2 regions of the Burkholderia sp. IDO3 genome follow, and region 2 is predicted to be linked to the other one. Evidence: riboswitches for the same ligand, from Rfam matches in the RefSeq annotation. Region 2 holds a riboswitch; the other holds the start of a gene.

Region 1 (9,663 bases), on a different replicon from region 2:
CGCGACGTGCCGGGCGATGCGCGCATTTCGGGCGGCTCGTCGTCCGGCGCGGCCGCGTCCGTCGCGGACGGGATGGCCGCCGTCGCGCTCGGCACCGACACGGGCGGCTCGATCCGCATTCCGGCCGCGCTGTGCGGGCTCACCGGCTTCAAGCCGACCGCGAGCCGGATTCCGACGCAAGGCGGCGTGCCGCTGTCGACCACGCTCGACTCGTTCGGCCCGATCGGCCTGACCGTTGCATGCTGCGCGCTCGTCGACCGGATGCTCGCCGGCCTCGAACCGCACGTGCCGGCCGCGCGGCCGCTGGAAGGCGTCCGCCTCGGCGTGCTGACGAACTATGTGACGGACGGCGTCGATGCCGACGTCGCCGCCGCGCTCGACGCGTCGCTCAAGCACCTCGAAGCCGCCGGCGCGATCGTCACGGAAGTCCGTTTTTCAGCGCTCGACCGCTTGCCGGAAATCAACCGCTTCGGCTTCTCGCCGATCGAGGCATACGCGTGGCATCGCCCGCTGCTCGCGCAGCATCGCGACCAATACGACCCGCGCGTGCTGTCGCGCATCCTGAAGGGCGAACCCGCGAGCGCGGCCGACTATCTCGACCTGCTCGCCGCGCGCGCGGCCATGCTCGACGAAGCGGCGCACACGGTCTGGGCGCGTTTCGACGCGCTCGTCGCGCCGACGGTGCCGGTCGTGCCGCCGCGCATCGCCGAACTCGAAGCCGACGACGCCGAATTCACGCGCACCAACGCGCTGATCCTGCGCAACCCGAGCGCATTCAACTTCCTCGACGCGTGCGCGCTGTCGCTGCCGTGCCATCCGCGCGATACGGCGCCGGTCGGCCTGATGCTCGCCGCCGCGCCGCATCGCGACGACGCGCTGCTCGCGATCGGCCAGTCGGTCGAAGCCGTGCTGAACACGATCCGGTAACCTCGCAAGCGAAATGACGGCGGCCCGGGCGGCGCATGCAACACGTGCGGCGGGTTGCCGCATGTACGCCGTCGGTTTCGTGCCGGATCGTTCGCGCTAAAATCGCGCGATTGATCATCGGACCGACCAACGACAGGAATCCCGCCGACATGAACGACTACACGCTCGCCCTCCGCCGTGAACGCCGCTTGCTAATGCTGCTCGGATGGGTGTGCATCGCCCTGCTGGCCGGTGCGCTGTACCTGCAATACGTGAAGAACGAAGACCCGTGCCCGCTGTGCATCATCCAGCGCTACTTCTTCGCGGCGATCGGGATCTTCGCGTTCCTCGCCGCCGGGATGCGCAACTGGCGCGGCATCTGGGTGCTCGAGCTGCTGATCGCGATCGCCGCGGCCGCCGGCGTCGGCACGGCCGCACGGCATCTGTCGATCCAGATGAATCCCGGCTTCAGCTGCGGCTTCGACACGCTGCAGCCGATCGTCGACAGCCTGCCGCCCGCACATTGGTTCCCCGGCATGTTCAAGGTCGCCGGCCTGTGCGAGACGGTCTACCCGCCGATTTTCGGCATCCTGCTGCCCGGCTGGGCGCTGATCGGCTTCGCGGTGATCCTGATCGCCGTCGTGTCGAGCCTCTGGCGCCATCGCCGCAAGCTCGCAGGCTAAGCGCCCGCAGCGCGCGGCCCGTCCTGCCGGTCGGCGCCGCGCAGCCGGCTTCCGCTCGCCCGGCCGTGCCGGCAGCCTCCCGAGCGGTGCGCATTCCGCGCGCCGCGCGTAAACACCTACCCTCGCCGCCGCCCGGATGTCCGGGCGAACGCGCATCGAACGACATCGCGCTCGCGCCCCGCCACACGTACGTTTGCGCCCGATGCACGCGCATCGGCGCCCCGATCCCGCGCGGCGGGCCTATGATCGACATGATCGCCGTCTGATAGCCCGGATCACCGTCCGGCGATGTTCCCGTCGCTTTGCGGTGCTATCTTCGTGGCTGGATGGCGATCTACGTGCGCGAGGCCAGGCGGTCTCACCACCTGCGTAACGCGCGCCCGATCCGCAATGTCGACTGGATTCATCATGACAACGCAAACCATCCGCATCCGTCACCTTCATGGCGTCCGCACGTCCCGCGGCGTCGTTCGCGCGCGCCCTCGGCGCATTGTCGCCGCCCCGCATCAGCCGTGCGGCCGGCCCGCCCCGCTCCCGTCCGTCCTCGTTGCCGCCACGTCCGCCAGCCCGCGCCGCGTGTCGTGCCGCGTCGTCCCGAACGGAGCGTGCTGATGGAAGCGTGGCTCGGCGATCTGCAGCAACTGCTCGCGCACGGGGAAGCGGCCGTGCTCGTGACGGTCGCGCACACCGACGGCTCCGCGCCGCGCGAGGCCGGCACCAAGATGCTCATCACGCGCGACACGGCCCGCCATACGATCGGCGGCGGTCATCTGGAATGGAAAGCGATCGAGATCGCGCGGCATCTGCTGAAGGACGGCGCACACGTCCCCCACGCACGCCGGCTCGAACGGCTCGCGCTCGGCCCGAGCCTCGGCCAGTGCTGCGGCGGCGCGGTCGTGCTCGCGTTCGAGCGGCTCGACGTCGGCGATCTCGGCTGGATCATGTCGCTCGCGAAGCGTGTCGCGGCGGGCGTCGCGACCGTGCGTAGCGTATCATTCGGCCCCTCGCCGGGCGCGCCGCTGCTGAGCGAACCCGAATCGCAGGCGGCGCGTGCCGACTGCCTGCTGTGGGAAACCGGCGGCGTGTCGCTGATGACCGAAACGATCGCGCCGTATGCATTCCCCGTCGTGCTGTTCGGCGCCGGGCACATCGGCACCGCGCTCGTGAAGGTGCTGGCGACGCTGCCGTGCCACGTGCGCTGGATCGACGGGCCCGATGCGGTGTTCCCGCCGGCCGACGCACTCGCCGGCATCGGCAATCTCGCGATCGACGCGCTCGCCGCCCCGGCCGATGCCGTCGACGCGGCGCCGCCGCACGCGTACTTCGTCGTGATGACGCACGACCACGCACTCGATTTCGTGCTGGCCGAGCGCATCCTGCGACGCGGCGACTATGCGTACTTCGGGATGACCGGCTCGCACACCAAGCGCGTGCAGTTCGATCACCGTCTCGCCGCGATCGGCATCGATCCCGCCCAGGTCGCGCGGATGCGCTGCCCGATCGGCGTCGAAGGCATCATCGACAAGGCGCCCGAAGTGATCGCGATCTCGGTGGCCGCGCAATTGCTGCAGGCCGTCGAGGCGAATGCGCCCGCGCAGGCTTCCCCTACATTCTGACCGACCAAGAACCACGCCATGACCCCGACATTCCAGGACAAGATTGCCCGCGCACCGAAGGCGGAGCTGCACATCCATATCGAAGGCTCGCTCGAGCCCGAACTGATTTTCGCGCTCGCGCAGCGCAACGGCGTGAAGCTCGCATACGACTCGATCGACGCGCTGCGCGCCGCGTACGCGTTCACCGATCTGCAGTCGTTCCTCGACATCTACTACGCCGGCGCGAGCGTGCTGCTGACCGAGCAGGATTTCTACGACATGACGGCCGCGTACTGCGAGCGCGCGCTCGCCGACAACGTCGTCCACACCGAATTGTTCTTCGATCCGCAGACGCACACCGAACGCGGCGTGCCGATCGACACGGTCGTCGCGGGCATCGACCGCGCGCTCGCCGATGCCGAGCAGCGCGGGCTGTCGAGCAAGCTGATCCTGTGTTTCCTGCGCCACCTGTCCGAAGACGACGCGCTCGCGACGTTCGAATCCGCGTTGCCGCTGTTCGAGCGCTATCGCCATCGCCTGATCGGCGTCGGCCTCGACTCGTCCGAACTCGGCCATCCGCCGACGAAGTTCGCGCGCGTGTTCGAGGAGGCGCGCGCGCTCGGATTGAAGCTCGTCGCGCATGCGGGCGAGGAAGGCCCGCCCGCCTACATCTACGAAGCGCTCGACGTGCTGAAGGTCGACCGGATCGACCACGGCGTGCGCAGCATCGAGGACGCGGCACTCGTCGAACGCCTCGCGCGCACCCGCACGGCGCTCACCGTGTGTCCGCTGTCGAACCTGAAGCTGTGCGTGTTCGACGACATGGCGAAGCACACGCTGAAGGCGCTGCTCGATCGCGGCGTCGCGGTGACGATCAACTCCGACGATCCGGCCTATTTCGGCGGCTACGTCAACGACAACTACTTCGCCACCGTCGACGGGCTGCAACTGACGGACGCCGAAGTGCACGCGGTGATCCGCAACGGTTTCGAGGCGTCGTTCGTCGACGCCGCGCAGCGCGATGCGCTGATCGCGCGTCTCGATACGTACTGGCAGGCCGCATAACGCGCCGGCATCGAGGTTCACCAGACAGATGAAACACCGCAACGACATCCGCTTCGCGACGGCCGGCCCGGCACTGCGCCGCGCCCCCCGTGCACCGTGCGTGCATGCGGGCATGGCATCCGTCGCAAGCATGACGACGAGGCTGTCCGCCGTCGCTCGCGGACGCCTGTCGTTGCGGCTCGTCGTGCCGTTCGTCGCCGTGCCGGTCGCGATGGCCACTGCAATCGCGGCGCTGCCGGTCGGCAATCATGTGCCGGCTGCCCTGGCCGCTGCGCTCGTGTGTGCCATCGCAGCCCGCAGCGCGCCAGGCTTCGCACCCGTGCCGCCCGCGCATCGCCGCCGCGTGCGGGCGCCGGGCGCGCCGTCCCCCTGTCGCGCGCCCGGCGCCGACCGTTTTCTTCTGTTCGCCTTACCTTGATGCAGGACCATTCGTCATGACGCAAACCGCTTTCCGTTCCCAGCTGCTGACCTTCAACGGCGACCCGGCGCAGTCGAGCCAGGCCGCGAACTACGAGACCGACGGCCTCCTGATCGTCGACGACGGCAAGGTCGTCGCGGCCGGCCCCTATGCGAAGCTCGCCGCGACGCTCGCGCGCGACGCGGTCGTCCACGACCTGCGCGACAAGCTGATCGTGCCCGGCTTCATCGACACGCACATCCACTATCCGCAGACGGACATGATCGCGTCGCCGGCACCCGGCCTGCTGCCGTGGCTCGACAAGTACACGTTCCCGACCGAGCGCCAGTTCGGCGATCCCGAGCATGCACGCGAAGTCGCCGATTTCTTCGTCGACGAACTGCTCGCGTGCGGCACGACGAGCGCGCTCGTCTACTGCACCGTGCACAAGCAGTCGGCCGACGCGCTGTTCGCGGCGAGCGACGCGCGCGACCTGCGGATGATCGCGGGCAAGGTGCTGATGGACCGCAACTGCCCCGAATTCCTGCGCGACACCGCGCAGTCGGGCTATGACGACAGCGCCGAGCTGATCGACCGCTGGCACGGCCACGGCCGCCAGATGTACGCGCTCACGCCGCGCTTCGCGCCGACTTCCACCGAAGCGCAGCTCGAGGCATGCAGCGAACTCGCGCGCCGCCACCCGGACGTGTTCGTGCAGAGTCACGTCGCGGAAAACGTCGATGAAGTGAAATGGGTCGCCGAGCTGTTCCCCGGCCACCGCAGCTATCTCGACATCTACGATCGCTACGGGCTGCTGCGTCCGCGCGCGGTGTACGGCCACTGCATTCACCTCGACGACGAAGACCGCCGCCGGATGGCCGAAACGCGTACCGTCGTCGCACACTGCCCGACGTCGAACTTCTTCCTCGGCAGCGGCCTGTTCGACTTCGACAAGGCCGGCGAATACGACGTGCCGGTCACGCTCGCGACCGACGTCGGCGGCGGCACGTCGTTCTCGATGCTGCAGACGATGAACGAGGCGCACAAGGTCGCGCGGCTGTCGGGCCACCACCTGAGCGCGACGCGCATGTTCTGGCTCGCGACGGCCGGCGCCGCGCAGGCGCTCGACCTCGCCGATACCGTCGGCACGCTCGCGCCGCGCACGGAAGCCGACTTCGTCGTGCTCGACCCGCAGGCGACGCCGCTGCTCGCGCGCCGCACCAAGCGCGCGGATTCGCTCGAGGAACTGCTGTTCGCGTTCGCACTGCTGGGCGACGACCGCGCCGTGTACCGCACGTACGCGGCCGGCCGGCTCGTGCACGAGCGCGGCGCGGCACGCGGCGCCTCCGCGTAACGTCCGTTTGCCCCGCCCGGCTCCGGCGTACGCTGTCGCGCATGCCGGAGCCGCCGGATTCGCACGATGCGCCGCACACGGCGCGCGCCGTGCTAGAATTCGCCGCTCATTGGGGAGTAGCCGCTCCGCTCGATGTCCCGCGCCCCCGGCGCGCATCGTGACGGAGGCGTCCGTCAACAGACTTGGCCGTTCGGCCATGGCGGACGCAGCCACCGAGGCCTGGCGAGACCGATGGTTCACTGCGCGCCGCTTCAGGGCCCGGCGCGCGGCGGATCGTCGCTCGCACGCACAACACCGGCCCGCGGAACCCCATACGTGTCCCAAGCCTTCCTGATCTCCACCGGCGCCGTCGCCCTCGCTGAAATCGGCGACAAGACCCAACTGCTGTCCCTCGTGCTGGCCGCGCGCTATCGCAAGCCCATGCCGATCATTCTCGGCGTGCTCGTCGCGACGCTCGTCAACCACGGTTTCGCCGGTGCGCTCGGCGAATGGCTCGGCGTGCTCGTCACGCCGTCGATCATGCGCTGGGCACTCGCGTTCTCGTTCATCGCGATGGGGTTGTGGATCCTCGTGCCCGACAAGCTCGATGCCGACGAAGCCAATGCGACGCGCTCGCGGCTCGGCGTGTTCGGCGCGACGCTCGTGGCGTTCTTCCTCGCGGAAATGGGCGACAAGACGCAGATCGCGACCGTCGCGCTGGCCGCGCGCTTCCAGGATTACATCGGCGTCGTGGCCGGCACGACTTTCGGGATGATGCTCGCGAACGTGCCCGCGATCCTGCTGGGCGACCGTTTCGCGCACCGCCTGCCGACGAAGCTCGTGCACGGCATCGCGGCCGTGCTGTTCGTCGTGCTCGGCGCACTGGCGTTGTTCGGCGTCGGGATCTGACGCACGCGGGCGCGGCGCGGCCGGGCGGCCGCGCCGAATATCGATGTCGCGCGTTACTTCGCGACCGCCGCGCCCGATGCCGGCACGGCCGGCACCGCACGCTCGTTCGCGGCCGGCGGCGCCGCCGGCCCGCCGTGCTTGTCGACCGGCAGCCGCACCGTGCGGATCGCGCCGTTCGCCAGCGGGAAATCGGCAAGCGCACTGCGCACGAGGAACGGCATCGCATACATCAGCGCGCCGTTGTCGCCGGTGGTGCGCGCGGTCACGTTATAGACCTCCTTGCCGGTCGCGCGCTCGGTGATCCGGATGCCGAGCGTGTAGTCGAAGACCTGGTACGTCTGCGCGACGTAGCCGGCCGGCATCGGCCCCCAGGGCCCCCACGGGCCCCACGGCCCGCCTCGCCAGTACGGCCCCGGCCCCATGAACCACGGATCGTAGTAAACCGGCTGCGGCACCGTCACGAGATCGCTGCCGACCCCATACGCGAGCCCGACCAGATAGCGCGCCTGCGCCGTCGGCACCTGCCGGAACGCATACGCGGACAACTCGTTCGCGACGATCGGCTCGTAGGTCGACTGCTCGATGCTGTGCTTCTGCGCATCGGTGCGCGTGAAGGCATAAGTGCGTGTCGCGTCGCTGCCGCTCCAGTCGGAGAAGGCCGTGACCTGCGTTGTCACGTAGCTCGTGCAGCCCGTCAGCAGCGCCACGCACAGCACCGCCGCCCAGCCCGCACCGCGTTGAATCCATTCGCGTTTCATGTCGATCCTCGTCGATCCGTCACCCGTTCGTCGCACCGCGCGAAGCGCACGGGATGCCGATAATACGCGGACAGCCGGAACCGGTAAAAAGTTCGCCCGGCACGCGGCCGCAAGCCTTTGTACAATGGGCCGATTCGCCCGGCCCGCGTGGCGGGCCCGATCCCCACTCCACCGATCTCGACGACCATGTCCGACAACGCCTCCTCCACCGTGATCCGCCGCGCCGACTACACGCCGCCGGCGTTCCTCATCGATTCCGTCGCACTCGAATTCGATCTCGCACCGGCCCGTACGATCGTCAGGAATACGATGCGCGTGCGCCGCAATCCGGACGCGGCGCCCGCCCCGCATCTGGAACTGATGGGCGAAGCGCTCGAATTCGTCGGCGCGCATCTCGACGGCGCGCCGTACGGCGCGGTGCGTGCGCACGAACACGGGCTGACGGTCGAAAACGTGCCCGACGCGTTCGAACTGACGCTCGACAGCGCCTGCGCGCCGGACCAGAACACGACGCTGTCCGGTCTCTACGTGTCGAGCGGCAACTTCTTCACGCAGTGCGAGGCCGAGGGCTTTCGCCGCATCACCTATTTCCTCGATCGCCCCGACGTGATGGCGTCGTACACCGTCACGCTGCGCGCCGACAAGACGGCGTATCCGGTGCTGCTGTCGAACGGCAACCTCGTCGATTCGGGCGAACTGCCCGACGGCCGCCACTTCGCAAAGTGGGAAGACCCGTTCCGGAAGCCGAGCTACCTGTTCGCACTCGTCGCGGGCAAGCTCGTCGCGATCGAGGAGAAGATCACGACCGGCTCCGGCAAGGAAAAGCTGCTGCAAGTCTGGGTCGAACCGGCCGATCTCGACAAGACCCGTCACGCGATGGATTCGCTGATCCACTCGATCCGCTGGGACGAAAAACGCTTCGGCCTCGAGCTCGATCTCGACCGCTTCATGATCGTCGCGGTCGGCGACTTCAACATGGGCGCGATGGAGAACAAGGGGCTCAACATCTTCAACACGAAGTACGTGCTGGCGAACCCCGAGACCGCGACCGACACCGACTTCGCGAACATCGAATCGGTGGTCGGCCACGAGTACTTCCACAACTGGACCGGCAATCGTGTGACCTGCCGCGACTGGTTCCAGCTGAGCCTGAAGGAAGGCCTGACGGTATTCCGCGACCAGGAATTCTCGGCCGACATGGCCGCGGGCGACGCCGTCGAATCGGCGGCCCGCGCGGTCAAGCGCATCGAGGACGTGCGCGTGCTGCGCCAGTTGCAGTTCGCCGAGGACGCGGGCCCGATGGCGCACCCGGTGCGCCCGGAAAGCTACGTCGAGATCAACAACTTCTACACGATGACCGTCTACGAGAAAGGCTCGGAAGTCGTGCGGATGTACCAGACGCTGTTCGGCCGCGACGGGTTCCGCAAGGGGATGGACCTGTACTTCAAGCGTCACGACGGCCATGCGGTGACCTGCGACGACTTCCGCCACGCGATGGCCGACGCGAACGGGCACGACCTCGCGCAGTTCGAGCGCTGGTACAGCCAGGCCGGCACGCCGCGCGTGTCGGTGCGCACCGCGTACGACGCAGCCGCGCGCCGCTACACGGTCACGCTCGCGCAAGGCTACGGCGATGCGTCGGCGGCCGCGCGCGAGACGCAGCAAGGGCCGCTGCTGATTCCGTTCGCGATCGGCCTGATCGGTCGCGACGGCCGCGACCTGCCGTTGCAGCTCGACGGTGAAGCGGCCGCGGCGGGCACGACGCGCGTGCTCGACTTCACCGGCGCCGAGCAGACATTCACATTCGTCGACGTGCCGGAACAGCCGCTGCCGTCGCTGCTGCGCAATTTCTCGGCGCCGGTGATCGTCGAGTACGACTACAGCGACGACGACCTCGCGTTCCTGCTCGCGCACGACAGCGACCCGTTCAACCGCTGGGAAGCCGGCCAGCGGCTCGCGACGCGCGCGCTGCTGACGCTCGCTGCGCGCGCCGCCGCGAACGAGCCGCTCGCGCTCG
Region 2 (9,663 bases):
CGGACGTGGCCGCGCCGACGGTGGCGTGTAGTTCCATGATGGTTCTCCAGGCATGGGGGTTATCGGGGCAGGCCGGCTTCGGCTTCGATCGCGTCGGGCGTCGCGCGCGCATCGCATTGCGCATCGCGCGCCTTCAGCCACAGCCCGAATTCGCGCATGACTTCGACGACGGGCCGCAGCCGGTCGCCGTCCGCGGTCAGATCGTACTCGACGCGCACCGGCACTTCCGGATACACGGTGCGCCGCACGAAGCCGGCGTCTTCGAGCGCGCGCAGATCGAGTGTCAGCATCCGCTGCGAGATGCCCGGCATGTCGCGGCGCAGGTCGCTGAAGCGCTTCGGCCCGTCGAGCAGGTACGACACGAGCAGCAGCCGCCAGCGACCGCCGAGCATGCGCATCGCTTCTTCCACGGAACATCCTGTCGCACTTGTTTTCATGCTGCTGACCCTGGTCGGTAACTTTTTTGTGGCTACGGCACAAACGACTGCCGTCTTCTCATCGCTGCGTCGATGCGAGATATTAGCGCCCGCGTCGCGGCGAATCGAGATACGAACCTCCAACGAAGGAAACGCATGAAGCTCTACCACGCTCCCGGCAGCTGTTCGCAGGCGATTCGCATCGTGCTGCGCGAAGCGGATCTCGACGCGCGGATCGTCACGGTCGATGCGCGCAAGCATCGGATCGACGACGGCCGCGACTACTACGACGTCAACGCACTCGGCTACGTGCCGCTGCTCGAACTCGACGACGGCACGATGCTGCGCGAAGGCCCGGTGATCGCGCAGTATCTCGCGGATCGGCGCCCGGAAGCGGGGCTCGCGCCCGCGTACGGCACGCTCGCCCGCTACCGGCTGATGGAATGGCTGAACTTCCTCGGCACCGAAATCCACAAGGGCTTCATTCCGCTGCTGTATGCGGTGCAGGCAGGGCAGTACGTCGAGCCGGCGCGGCAAAAGCTCGACGGCCGCTTCGTGTGGATCGACCGGCAACTCGACGGCAACCTGTACCTCGCGGGCGAGACGTTCACGATCGCCGATGCGTATCTGTTCGCGCTGACGGGCTGGGGCAAGGCCGACTGGATGCGCTCGGTGTACAACGCGGATATCGACCTGAGCCGGCATGCGAACCTGCGCGCATGGTACGAGCGGGTGCGGGCGCGGCCGGCCGTGCAGCATGTGCTGCAGGCCGACGCGCGACCGAACGCGTCCTGATGCGCCGGACACGCTCGACGGGATTCAGCGCATTCAGCGCGTCAGCGTCACGAACAGATAGCCGGCATACGCAACCCCGTTCGCCAGCAACGCCCCGATCGCGAGCCCGCGCGCACGCGCATTGACGCGCAGCCAGACCGCCGCCGCGAGCGTGATGACCACGCCGGTCAGCACTTCGGGGCGCGGCTCCCACGGCGTCAGCATGATGCCGATCGCCGGCAGCAGCGTGCCCTGGAACACCATCGCGCCGGTGATGTTGCCGAACGCGAGCGTGTCCTTGCCGCGGCGGATCCACAGCACGCTGTTGACCTTCTCCGGCAATTCGGTTGCGATCGGCACGATGATCAGCGACAGCAGCAGCGCGGAGATGCCGAGCAGGTGCGACACGCCTTCGACGCCGTGAATGAAGCCCTTCGCGCCGCCGACGAGCAGCGCGACGCCGAGCGCGAGCTGCAGCGCGATGGTCGCCAGGTTGGTCGGCAGCCCGACGCGCGACAGGAACATCGCGTGCGGCGCTTCGGTGCCGTGCCCGGCATCGACGAGTTGCGTCGACGCGCGGAACGTCATCACGACGTACAGCACGTAGATGCCGACCAGCATCGCGCCGAGCAGCGCGCGAACCGCCCACACGTGATGCGGGACGAACATCGCGACGGTGGCGAGCGCGAACGCGGCGATGAAGTAGTTCAGGTCGCGCACGAAGCCGGTCCGTTCGGGCGCGATCGCGCCGGTCAGTCCGCGCGAGCGGATCACGGCGAGCGTCATCAGGAAGGTCGTCAGCGTCGCGAGCATCAGCGGCGCGCCGAGAATCGCGCCGACGCCGATTTCCTCGTTCACCGCCGCGTTCGACGTGCCGCCCGCGAGCGCGAGCAGCGGCACCATCGTTTCGGGCAGCGCGGTGCCGACGGCCGCGAACAGCGACCCCGTCACGCCTTCGGAAATCTTCAGCCGTTCGCCGAGATGTTCGAGCGCATTCGTGAAGAGTTCGGCGGCGACCAGGATGACGATCAGCATGAACGCCAGTTCGACGAGCATCAACGTCATGCGGCACCTCCGCAGGCAAGCGCACGGGCTGGGGCGATATGTGAGGGGAAAGCCGGGAGGAACATGGGGACTCCGTGGTCGGACGTGGACGAACCATGACGCATCTGCCGACGTCCGACCTGGAACGACGCGATGCGTCGATGGTCTCGCCAGACCGATTCGGCCGAACGCGCCACGGCCGCAGGCCGAGTGTGTTGACGCGTTCGCTTTCCGGGGATGGAAAGCAGGCTACTCCCCAAAGACGAAGGGCAGTCTAATCGAGCCGGATGCTTTCGGCAAGCATGCGAATGCGATCGCGAATCCGGCGCGGCGGCCGACGCCGCGATGCGCATCCACGTTCGCGCGTCGCGCCGCCGCAATGTGCCGCACGATGGCCGCGACCCGCACAGGCACGCTGCGGCGTGCCCGGCGCGGCGGGTACGCCGGCGTCCGGCAAGCACGGTGCAAATTACATCCGACTGTCCGTTCATTACCGGAAACTGTCATTAAGCGCCGCTAAGCTTTCGCCACCCTCACAACCGGGATTTCCCGTCATGCGCGCCACAATCCGCCTGTTTGCCCCGCTATTGCTGCTACCCACGCTCGCCGCACCGGCATTCGCGGCCACGGCCGCGCCCGTCAGCCCGAACTGCGGCGGCAGCACGACGCCGATCGCCGACATCCAGGGGCCGGGCGCACCGTCGCCGCTCGCCGGCCAGAACGCGTCGATCGAAGCTGTCGTCACCGCCGATTTCGGCGGCACGGACGGCTTCGGCGGCTTCTTCGTCCAGCAGGCGGACGCGCAGCGCCGCAACCAGCCGGGCGTATCGGAGGGGCTGTTCGTCTATGCGCCGAAAGCGCGCGCGAAGGCCGGCGATCTCGTGCACGTGACGGGCAAGGTCGAGGAAAAGTACGGGCAGACGCAGCTCACGCTGGCCGGCGCGATCGCGGTGTGCGCGAACGGCCAGACGGTCACGCCCGCGACGCTCGCGCTGCCGGTCGACAACGTGAACGCGTTCGCCGCCTATGAAGGGATGCGCGTGCGCCTGCCGCAGACGCTGACCGTCACCGACAACTACGAGCTCGGCCGCTACGGCAGCGTGATGCTGAGCAATGGCCGTCTGCGCACGCCGACGAGCGTGGTGCTGCCGTCGCAGGCGCAGACGCAGATCGATGCGAACGCGCGCAACCAGCTGATCCTCGACGACGGCTCGAACAAGCAGAACCCGGCAACCGTGCCGTATCCGGCGCCGGAGCTGTCCGCCGCGAACACGCTGCGCTCGGGCTACACCGTGCGCAACGTCGAAGGCGTGCTCGAGGTGCGCTACGGCGCGTGGCGCGTGCAGCCGCTGCCCGGCGCGGCCGTGCCGGCGTTCGACAAGCGCGAGAACCCGCGCACCAACGCGCCCGCGCGCGATCCGAAATCGAACCTGCGCGTCGCGTCGTTCAACGTGCTGAACTACTTCAACGGTAACGGCCTCGGCGGCGGCTTCGACGATCCGAACAACCGCGGTGCGAAGAACTACGAAGAATTCCAGCGTCAGGAAGCGAAGATCGTCAGCGCGCTGAAGGCGCTGAACGCCGACGTGATCGGCCTGATGGAAATCCAGAACAACGGCTACGGCGAACTGAGCGCGGTGCGCCAGCTCGCGGCGAAGCTCGGCGGCAACTGGCGCGTCGTCGATCCGGGCGTGTCGCGTCTCGGCGGCGATGCGATCACCGTCGCGATGATCTACGACAGCCGCGCGGTCGAACCCGTCGGCCGCGCGTCGACGCTCGCGATCGACGACAAGAACCGCCAGCCGCTCGCGCAGTCGTTCCGCCGCGTCGGCGGCAACAAGCAGGCGCTGACGATCGCGGTCAACCACCTGAAGTCGAAGAACTGCCCGGACGCGACGAACGACGATCTCGACCAGGGCGACGGCCAGGGCTGCTGGAACCCGACGCGCACGCGCGCGGCCGCGAAGCTGGCCGACTGGCTCGCCGGCACGCCGACGGGCGTCGCGGGGCAGGGCGTGCTGCTGATCGGCGACTTCAACAGCTACACGCATGAAGACCCGATCCGCCTGCTCGAATCGCGCGGCTATCGCAACCTCGTGTCGCGCTGGATCGGCGCGAACGCGTACAGCTACGTGTACAACGGCGAAGCCGGCTATCTCGATCACGCACTCGCGTCGCTGCCGCTCGCATCGCACGTGAAGGCCGTGCACGAATGGCACATCAACGCGGACGAGCCGCTCGCGCTGCAGTACACGCTCGCGTACAAGTCGGCGGATCAGCAGAAGACGTACTACGCGCCGGACGCTTATCGTTCGTCGGATCACGATCCGGTGCTGATCGATATCGCGCTGCCGGGCGGCGGGAACTGACCGCCGGCCGAACACGACGCGAAGCAACGCGTGCGGCGAAGCCGCACGTCGTCGCGCGAGCGGTGGCGATGACGCAGCATCGCGCACTGCCGCTCGCGCGGCGCCTCTCCCCATGCATCACGTGTCCGGCGCACGATTGCCCGAGCGCAATCCGGCATGCGCGGAACGAATGATCGCTTCTTCATTGCAATACCGCGCGTATTGCATATCGATGCCGTCCGGACCGGACGGCCGATTTATTCGAGCGGCATGTAAATAATTCCGTATTTCGATTCGGTGAATTATTCGGGTCGGTATTTTGTGGGTGGCGATGGTTTTATTCGGCGTGACGCATCAATCGAATTGCGATAATTAAAATGAAAGAAAAGCCATTCGATTCGATGCGGTTGTACGCGTGGCGCCAGGGCTCGCAAAGCATTGCGCGGCATGCGGGAAAGCGCGTGGATTCCAGCGAGCGGGACGGATATCACGTATCTAATTCGAACTATCGTTTTCTTTCAAATTCAATACACTGGCCGCCGTTTGCATCATAAGAGAATTTTTAATATCGGAATGATCTTTGACAACGCGGCGCAGCACCGCCTATTTTTGTCATGTCGTAAATTTTGGTAATAAAAAAGTCGTCAGAACTGCAAGGGGGCGGCGTCCACGCATCATTCTCCGCCAGCAGTTTGCTGTGTCTGTATCAAGTTCGGTCTCTCGAAGCAGTCCCATCCCCAACCGCCGTCTGCCGACCGTGCAACGCGAGTGGCGGGTACGCCTGCGCGTTTCGCGCCGGCGATGGCGGCCTGTGTGAAGCGGTATCCGACCCAACACAAGGATAGAGGCATGAAACCAGACAGGAGCAGGACCGGCAGCCGCCGCGAACGTCGCGGCCGGCTGGCCGGGCTAGGCGCATTGACCGTCGTCACGCTGGTGCTCGCGGGCTGCGGCGGCGACGATTCGTCGTCCGTCGGCGCGTCGAGTCTCGCGCAGACCACCGCCAGCCAGCAGGCGAGCGCGCAGGCGGCCGGCAGCCAGACGCCGTCGGCCAACCAGCCTTACGTCGACCCCGTCGCCTATTCGATGAATGCGGCCGACAGTCTCACGGCCGCGCAGGTCTCGGAGAAGGCGGCCGTGATGCATTACTCGTGGAAGTCCGGCGGCACGACGGTCAACTACACGACGACCACGGGCCACCTGACCGCGCAGGACGCGAGCGGCAATGCGGAAGCGTCGATGTCGTACGTCGCGTACACCGCGCCGGGCAAGAACGGCAAGCCGCGCCCCGTCACGTTCGTCTATAACGGCGGCCCCGGCTCGTCGTCGATCTGGCTGCGGCTCGGCTCGTTCGCGCCGACGCGCGTCGCCACGCCCGATCCGCTGTTCGGCAACAACTGGCCGAACTATCCGCTCGTCGACAACGCCGAAAGCCTGATCGACACGACCGACCTGGTGTTCATCGACCCGCCGGGCACCGGGCTGTCGGAAGCGGTCGCGCCGAACACCAACCAGAAGTACTGGAGTACGGATGCGGACGTCAACATCATGCGCGACTTCATCCAGCGCTACCTGAACGTCAACAGCCGCGGTACGTCGCCGATCTACCTGTACGGCGAGTCGTACGGCACGCCGCGTACCGACATGCTCGCGCTGGCGCTCGAATCGGCCGGCGTGCATCTGACGGGGATCGTGCTGCAATCGTCGATCCTGAACTACTTCGCGGACGCAACGGAAGCGGTGGCGATCACGCAGTCGACAGAAGGGCTGCTGCTCGACACCGATACCGTGGCCGGCTATCTGCCCGGCTATGCGGCGGTCGCGGCGTACTTCAACCAGGTGTCGCCGGCGCCGGTCAACCAGGATCTGTATGCACTGCAGACCGAGTTGTTCACGACGCTGATCTACCACCAGTTGCAGAAGTACTCGCAGTCGTGGGTGTTGAGCCAGCTCGGCATTCCGGATGCGCTCGGCACGCCGGTCTTCCCGAGCGATGCGACGCTGAAGCTCTGGTCGTTGCCGTCGAGCATGACCCTGCAGGCGCTGCGCGGCTACTTCAACGCGAATCCGTTCGGCACGAGCCTGCTGCCCGGCACGACGATCGGCCGGTACGACGGACGCGTGTCGTTGCCGAACGCCGATCCGCGGCTGCAAACGGACGGCGACCCGTCGGACATCCTGATCTCGCAGCCGTTCACGAACGCGCTCGCGACGCAGATGCCCGATTACCTCGGCTACACCGCGCCGAACGCCACGTACATGCCGTTGAACGACGCCATCATCGAGGTGTGGGACTTCTCGCATGACGGCCAGCCGATGCCCGACACGATCCCCGATCTGCTCGGCGCGCTGCAGTTGAATCCGAAGCTGCAGGTGCTCGCGGAAAACGGCTTCCACGATCTGGCGACGCCGTTCTTCAACACGGAGAAGCAGCTCGCGCGGCTGCAAACGGTGAGGGGCCTGAACCCGAAGCTGCAAGTGAACTTCTTCCAGGGCGGGCATATGATTTATCTGGATGACGTGGCGCGTCCGCAGATGAAGCGCGACCTGAAGACGTTCTACCAGGGCAGCCGGATTCCGACCGCGCTGACGCTGCGCACGCTGCCGCCGCCGTGGCCGGACGAGAACCCGGCCGGCACGCCGACCGGCAGCGTTCCGGACGCGACGGCCGCGACGACGCTGGCAACGGCGCCGTAAACGACGGACTCCTTGTCAAAGGAACCCTCTATTCATCCATTGAATGCGAGCGATCATGTCCCTAATCCAATTGATGCGGCGTATGTCTCCGTTGGTCGTCGTCGGTGCCGTGATGAGCAGCGCCTACGCATTGCCGCCGCAGGCGGTGGCGCCGGTGAAGCTGCCACACGGCGGGCACGGCGTCGACGGTCCGTTCTTTCCTTCGACCCGCGTGGCGCCGGTGTTGCCGTCGACCGGCGCGACGTTGCAGCAGCAGGCGCAAAAGCGCGTCGACGCCAGGCTCGGCGGCAATACGGTGTTGAGCAACGGCGCGGCCGTGACGAAGGCGCAGGCGCAGAGCAACGGGCTGGGTTTCGTCGCGAAGCACTTCGACGAGATCGATGCGAAACACACCGGCCGCGTGACGATGAGCGATGTGAAGCAGTTCATCCAGCAGCGGCAGGTGCAGGCGCAGCAGGAACAGCAGGAGTGACGGTGTAGCGGTGCGGCGTCGGGCGTGTGCGGGTCGTACAAGGCTCGACCTCGCGCGATGATGAAAAAACGGGCTGCCGAATGAACGGCAGCCCGTTTTTCATGCGCTCGCGCCGCAACCGGATGAAGCAGCGAACGAGGCGGCGCTTTCGAAACCGGCCGCGTGCGTCGCGCGTCGCGTGTGACGCGATCAGCCGTAGACCGGGAAACGCTTGGTCAGCTCGGCCACTTGCGCGCGTACGCGCTCGATTGTCGCTGCGTCTTCCGGCGCTTCCAGCACGTCGGCAATCAGGTTGCCGACCGTCTCGGCTTGCGCCGGGCCGAAGCCGCGCGTCGTCATCGCCGGCGAACCGAGGCGGATGCCGCTGGTGACGAACGGCTTTTCCGGATCGTTCGGGATCGCGTTCTTGTTCACCGTGATGTGCGCTGCGCCGAGCGCCGCTTCCGCGGCCTTGCCCGTGATGTTCTTCGCGCGCAGATCCACCAGCATCACGTGGCTTTCCGTACGGCCCGACACGATCCGCAGCCCACGCTTGACCAGCGTTTCAGCCAGCACGCGTGCGTTCTCGACCACCTTCTGCTGGTATTCCTTGAATTCCGGCGACAGCGCTTCCTTGAACGCCACGGCCTTCGCCGCGATCACGTGCATCAGCGGGCCGCCCTGGATGCCCGGGAAGATCGCCGAGTTGATCGGCTTTTCATACTCGGACTTCATCAGGATCACGCCGCCGCGCGGGCCGCGCAGGCTCTTGTGCGTGGTCGTCGTCACGAAGTCCGCGTGCGGCACCGGGTTCGGGTACACGCCGGCGGCGATCAGGCCGGCGTAGTGCGCCATGTCGACCATCAGGTAGGCGCCGACCGACTTCGCGATCTTCGCCAGACGCTCGAAGTCGATCTTCAGCGCGAACGCCGATGCGCCCGCGACGATCAGCTTCGGCTTGTGCTCCTGCGCGAGCTTCTCGGCGGCTTCGTAGTCGATGTCTTCGTTTTCGTTCAGGCCGTAGCTGACGACGTTGAACCACTTGCCCGACATGTTCACCGGCGAGCCGTGCGTCAGGTGACCGCCGTGCGCGAGGCTCATGCCCATGATCGTGTCGCCCGGCTTCAGCATCGCGAAGAACACGCCCTGGTTCGCCTGCGAGCCCGAGTTCGGCTGCACGTTCGCGGCTTCCGCGCCGAACAGCTGCTTCACGCGGTCGATCGCCAGTTGCTCGACGATGTCGACGTATTCGCAGCCGCCGTAGTAGCGCTTGCCCGGATAACCTTCCGCGTACTTGTTCGTGAGCTGCGAGCCCTGTGCGGCCATCACGGCCGGGCTCGTGTAGTTTTCCGACGCGATCAGCTCGATGTGCTCTTCCTGGCGGCGGTTTTCCTGCTCGATCGCTGCAAAGAGTTCGGGATCCACATTTTCGACGGTGCTGGTGGAGCGGTTGAACATGTCGTATTCCAATGGCAAATGGCAGATTGAGAAATGCCATGCCGGACGGCGTCCGTCATGGCGAGGGAATCTTGTCTTGCAAGGGATTCAGCGGGGCCGGATGCGACATCGCGGCGGCCCGGCGGACGACGGCGGTGCTCTGTCTCCCGGCGTCATATTTGAAAAGAGCAGCCGGGTTTGCGCAAGAACGATTGCGACAAATCGGTAGAACGCCGTCGGCACCGGCGGGTGCGGAATCGGCGGGCGGGATGCGGTGGCCGCGGGTGCGGCATTTGGGCGACAGATCGGATCGGCAACGAAGACGGCGGGCGGGCGCCGCCGGCTCGACCGGGTCATGCGGTCAAGGAACCGATTCCGGCGCGGCGACGCGCGCTGCTGACGTAGCCGGATTCGTCAGACGCAAGCGGGCGGTTGCCGGGGCGCCGCCGGTGGGGCGCACGGAACGGCGGAGTCGGCGCGGTCATCGAGCGGTTCG

What was found. Region 2 has a riboswitch for manganese ahead of DCN14_RS02130 (sodium:calcium antiporter). Riboswitches for the same ligand answer to the same signal wherever they lie in the genome.
Region 1: another riboswitch for manganese. It lies ahead of DCN14_RS19440 (TMEM165/GDT1 family protein); the one in region 2 lies ahead of DCN14_RS02130 (sodium:calcium antiporter).

What each region holds. Positions count from the first base shown of each region.
Region 1 covers NZ_CP028963.1:1,054,468-1,064,130, reverse strand. Annotated here, with positions in the region: gene DCN14_RS19475 (amidase) at 1-927, shown strand, start outside; gene DCN14_RS19470 (disulfide bond formation protein B) at 1,077-1,589, shown strand; gene xdhC (xanthine dehydrogenase accessory protein XdhC) at 2,201-3,205, shown strand; gene DCN14_RS19460 (adenosine deaminase) at 3,224-4,249, shown strand; gene DCN14_RS19455 (hypothetical protein) at 4,278-4,667, shown strand; gene guaD (guanine deaminase) at 4,684-6,000, shown strand; yybP-ykoY riboswitch at 6,100-6,237, shown strand; gene DCN14_RS19440 (TMEM165/GDT1 family protein) at 6,316-6,888, shown strand; gene DCN14_RS19435 (DUF4136 domain-containing protein) at 6,942-7,646, opposite strand; gene pepN (aminopeptidase N) at 7,833-9,663, shown strand, end outside.
Region 2 covers NZ_CP028962.1:430,492-440,154, forward strand. Annotated here, with positions in the region: gene DCN14_RS02115 (hypothetical protein) at 1-37, opposite strand, end outside; gene DCN14_RS02120 (helix-turn-helix domain-containing protein) at 60-437, opposite strand; gene gstA (glutathione transferase GstA) at 573-1,211, shown strand; gene DCN14_RS02130 (sodium:calcium antiporter) at 1,245-2,255, opposite strand; yybP-ykoY riboswitch at 2,329-2,504, opposite strand; gene DCN14_RS02140 (ExeM/NucH family extracellular endonuclease) at 2,789-4,603, shown strand; gene DCN14_RS02145 (peptidase S10) at 5,432-7,279, shown strand; gene DCN14_RS02150 (2-oxoglutarate dehydrogenase) at 7,362-7,751, shown strand; gene glyA (serine hydroxymethyltransferase) at 7,941-9,188, opposite strand.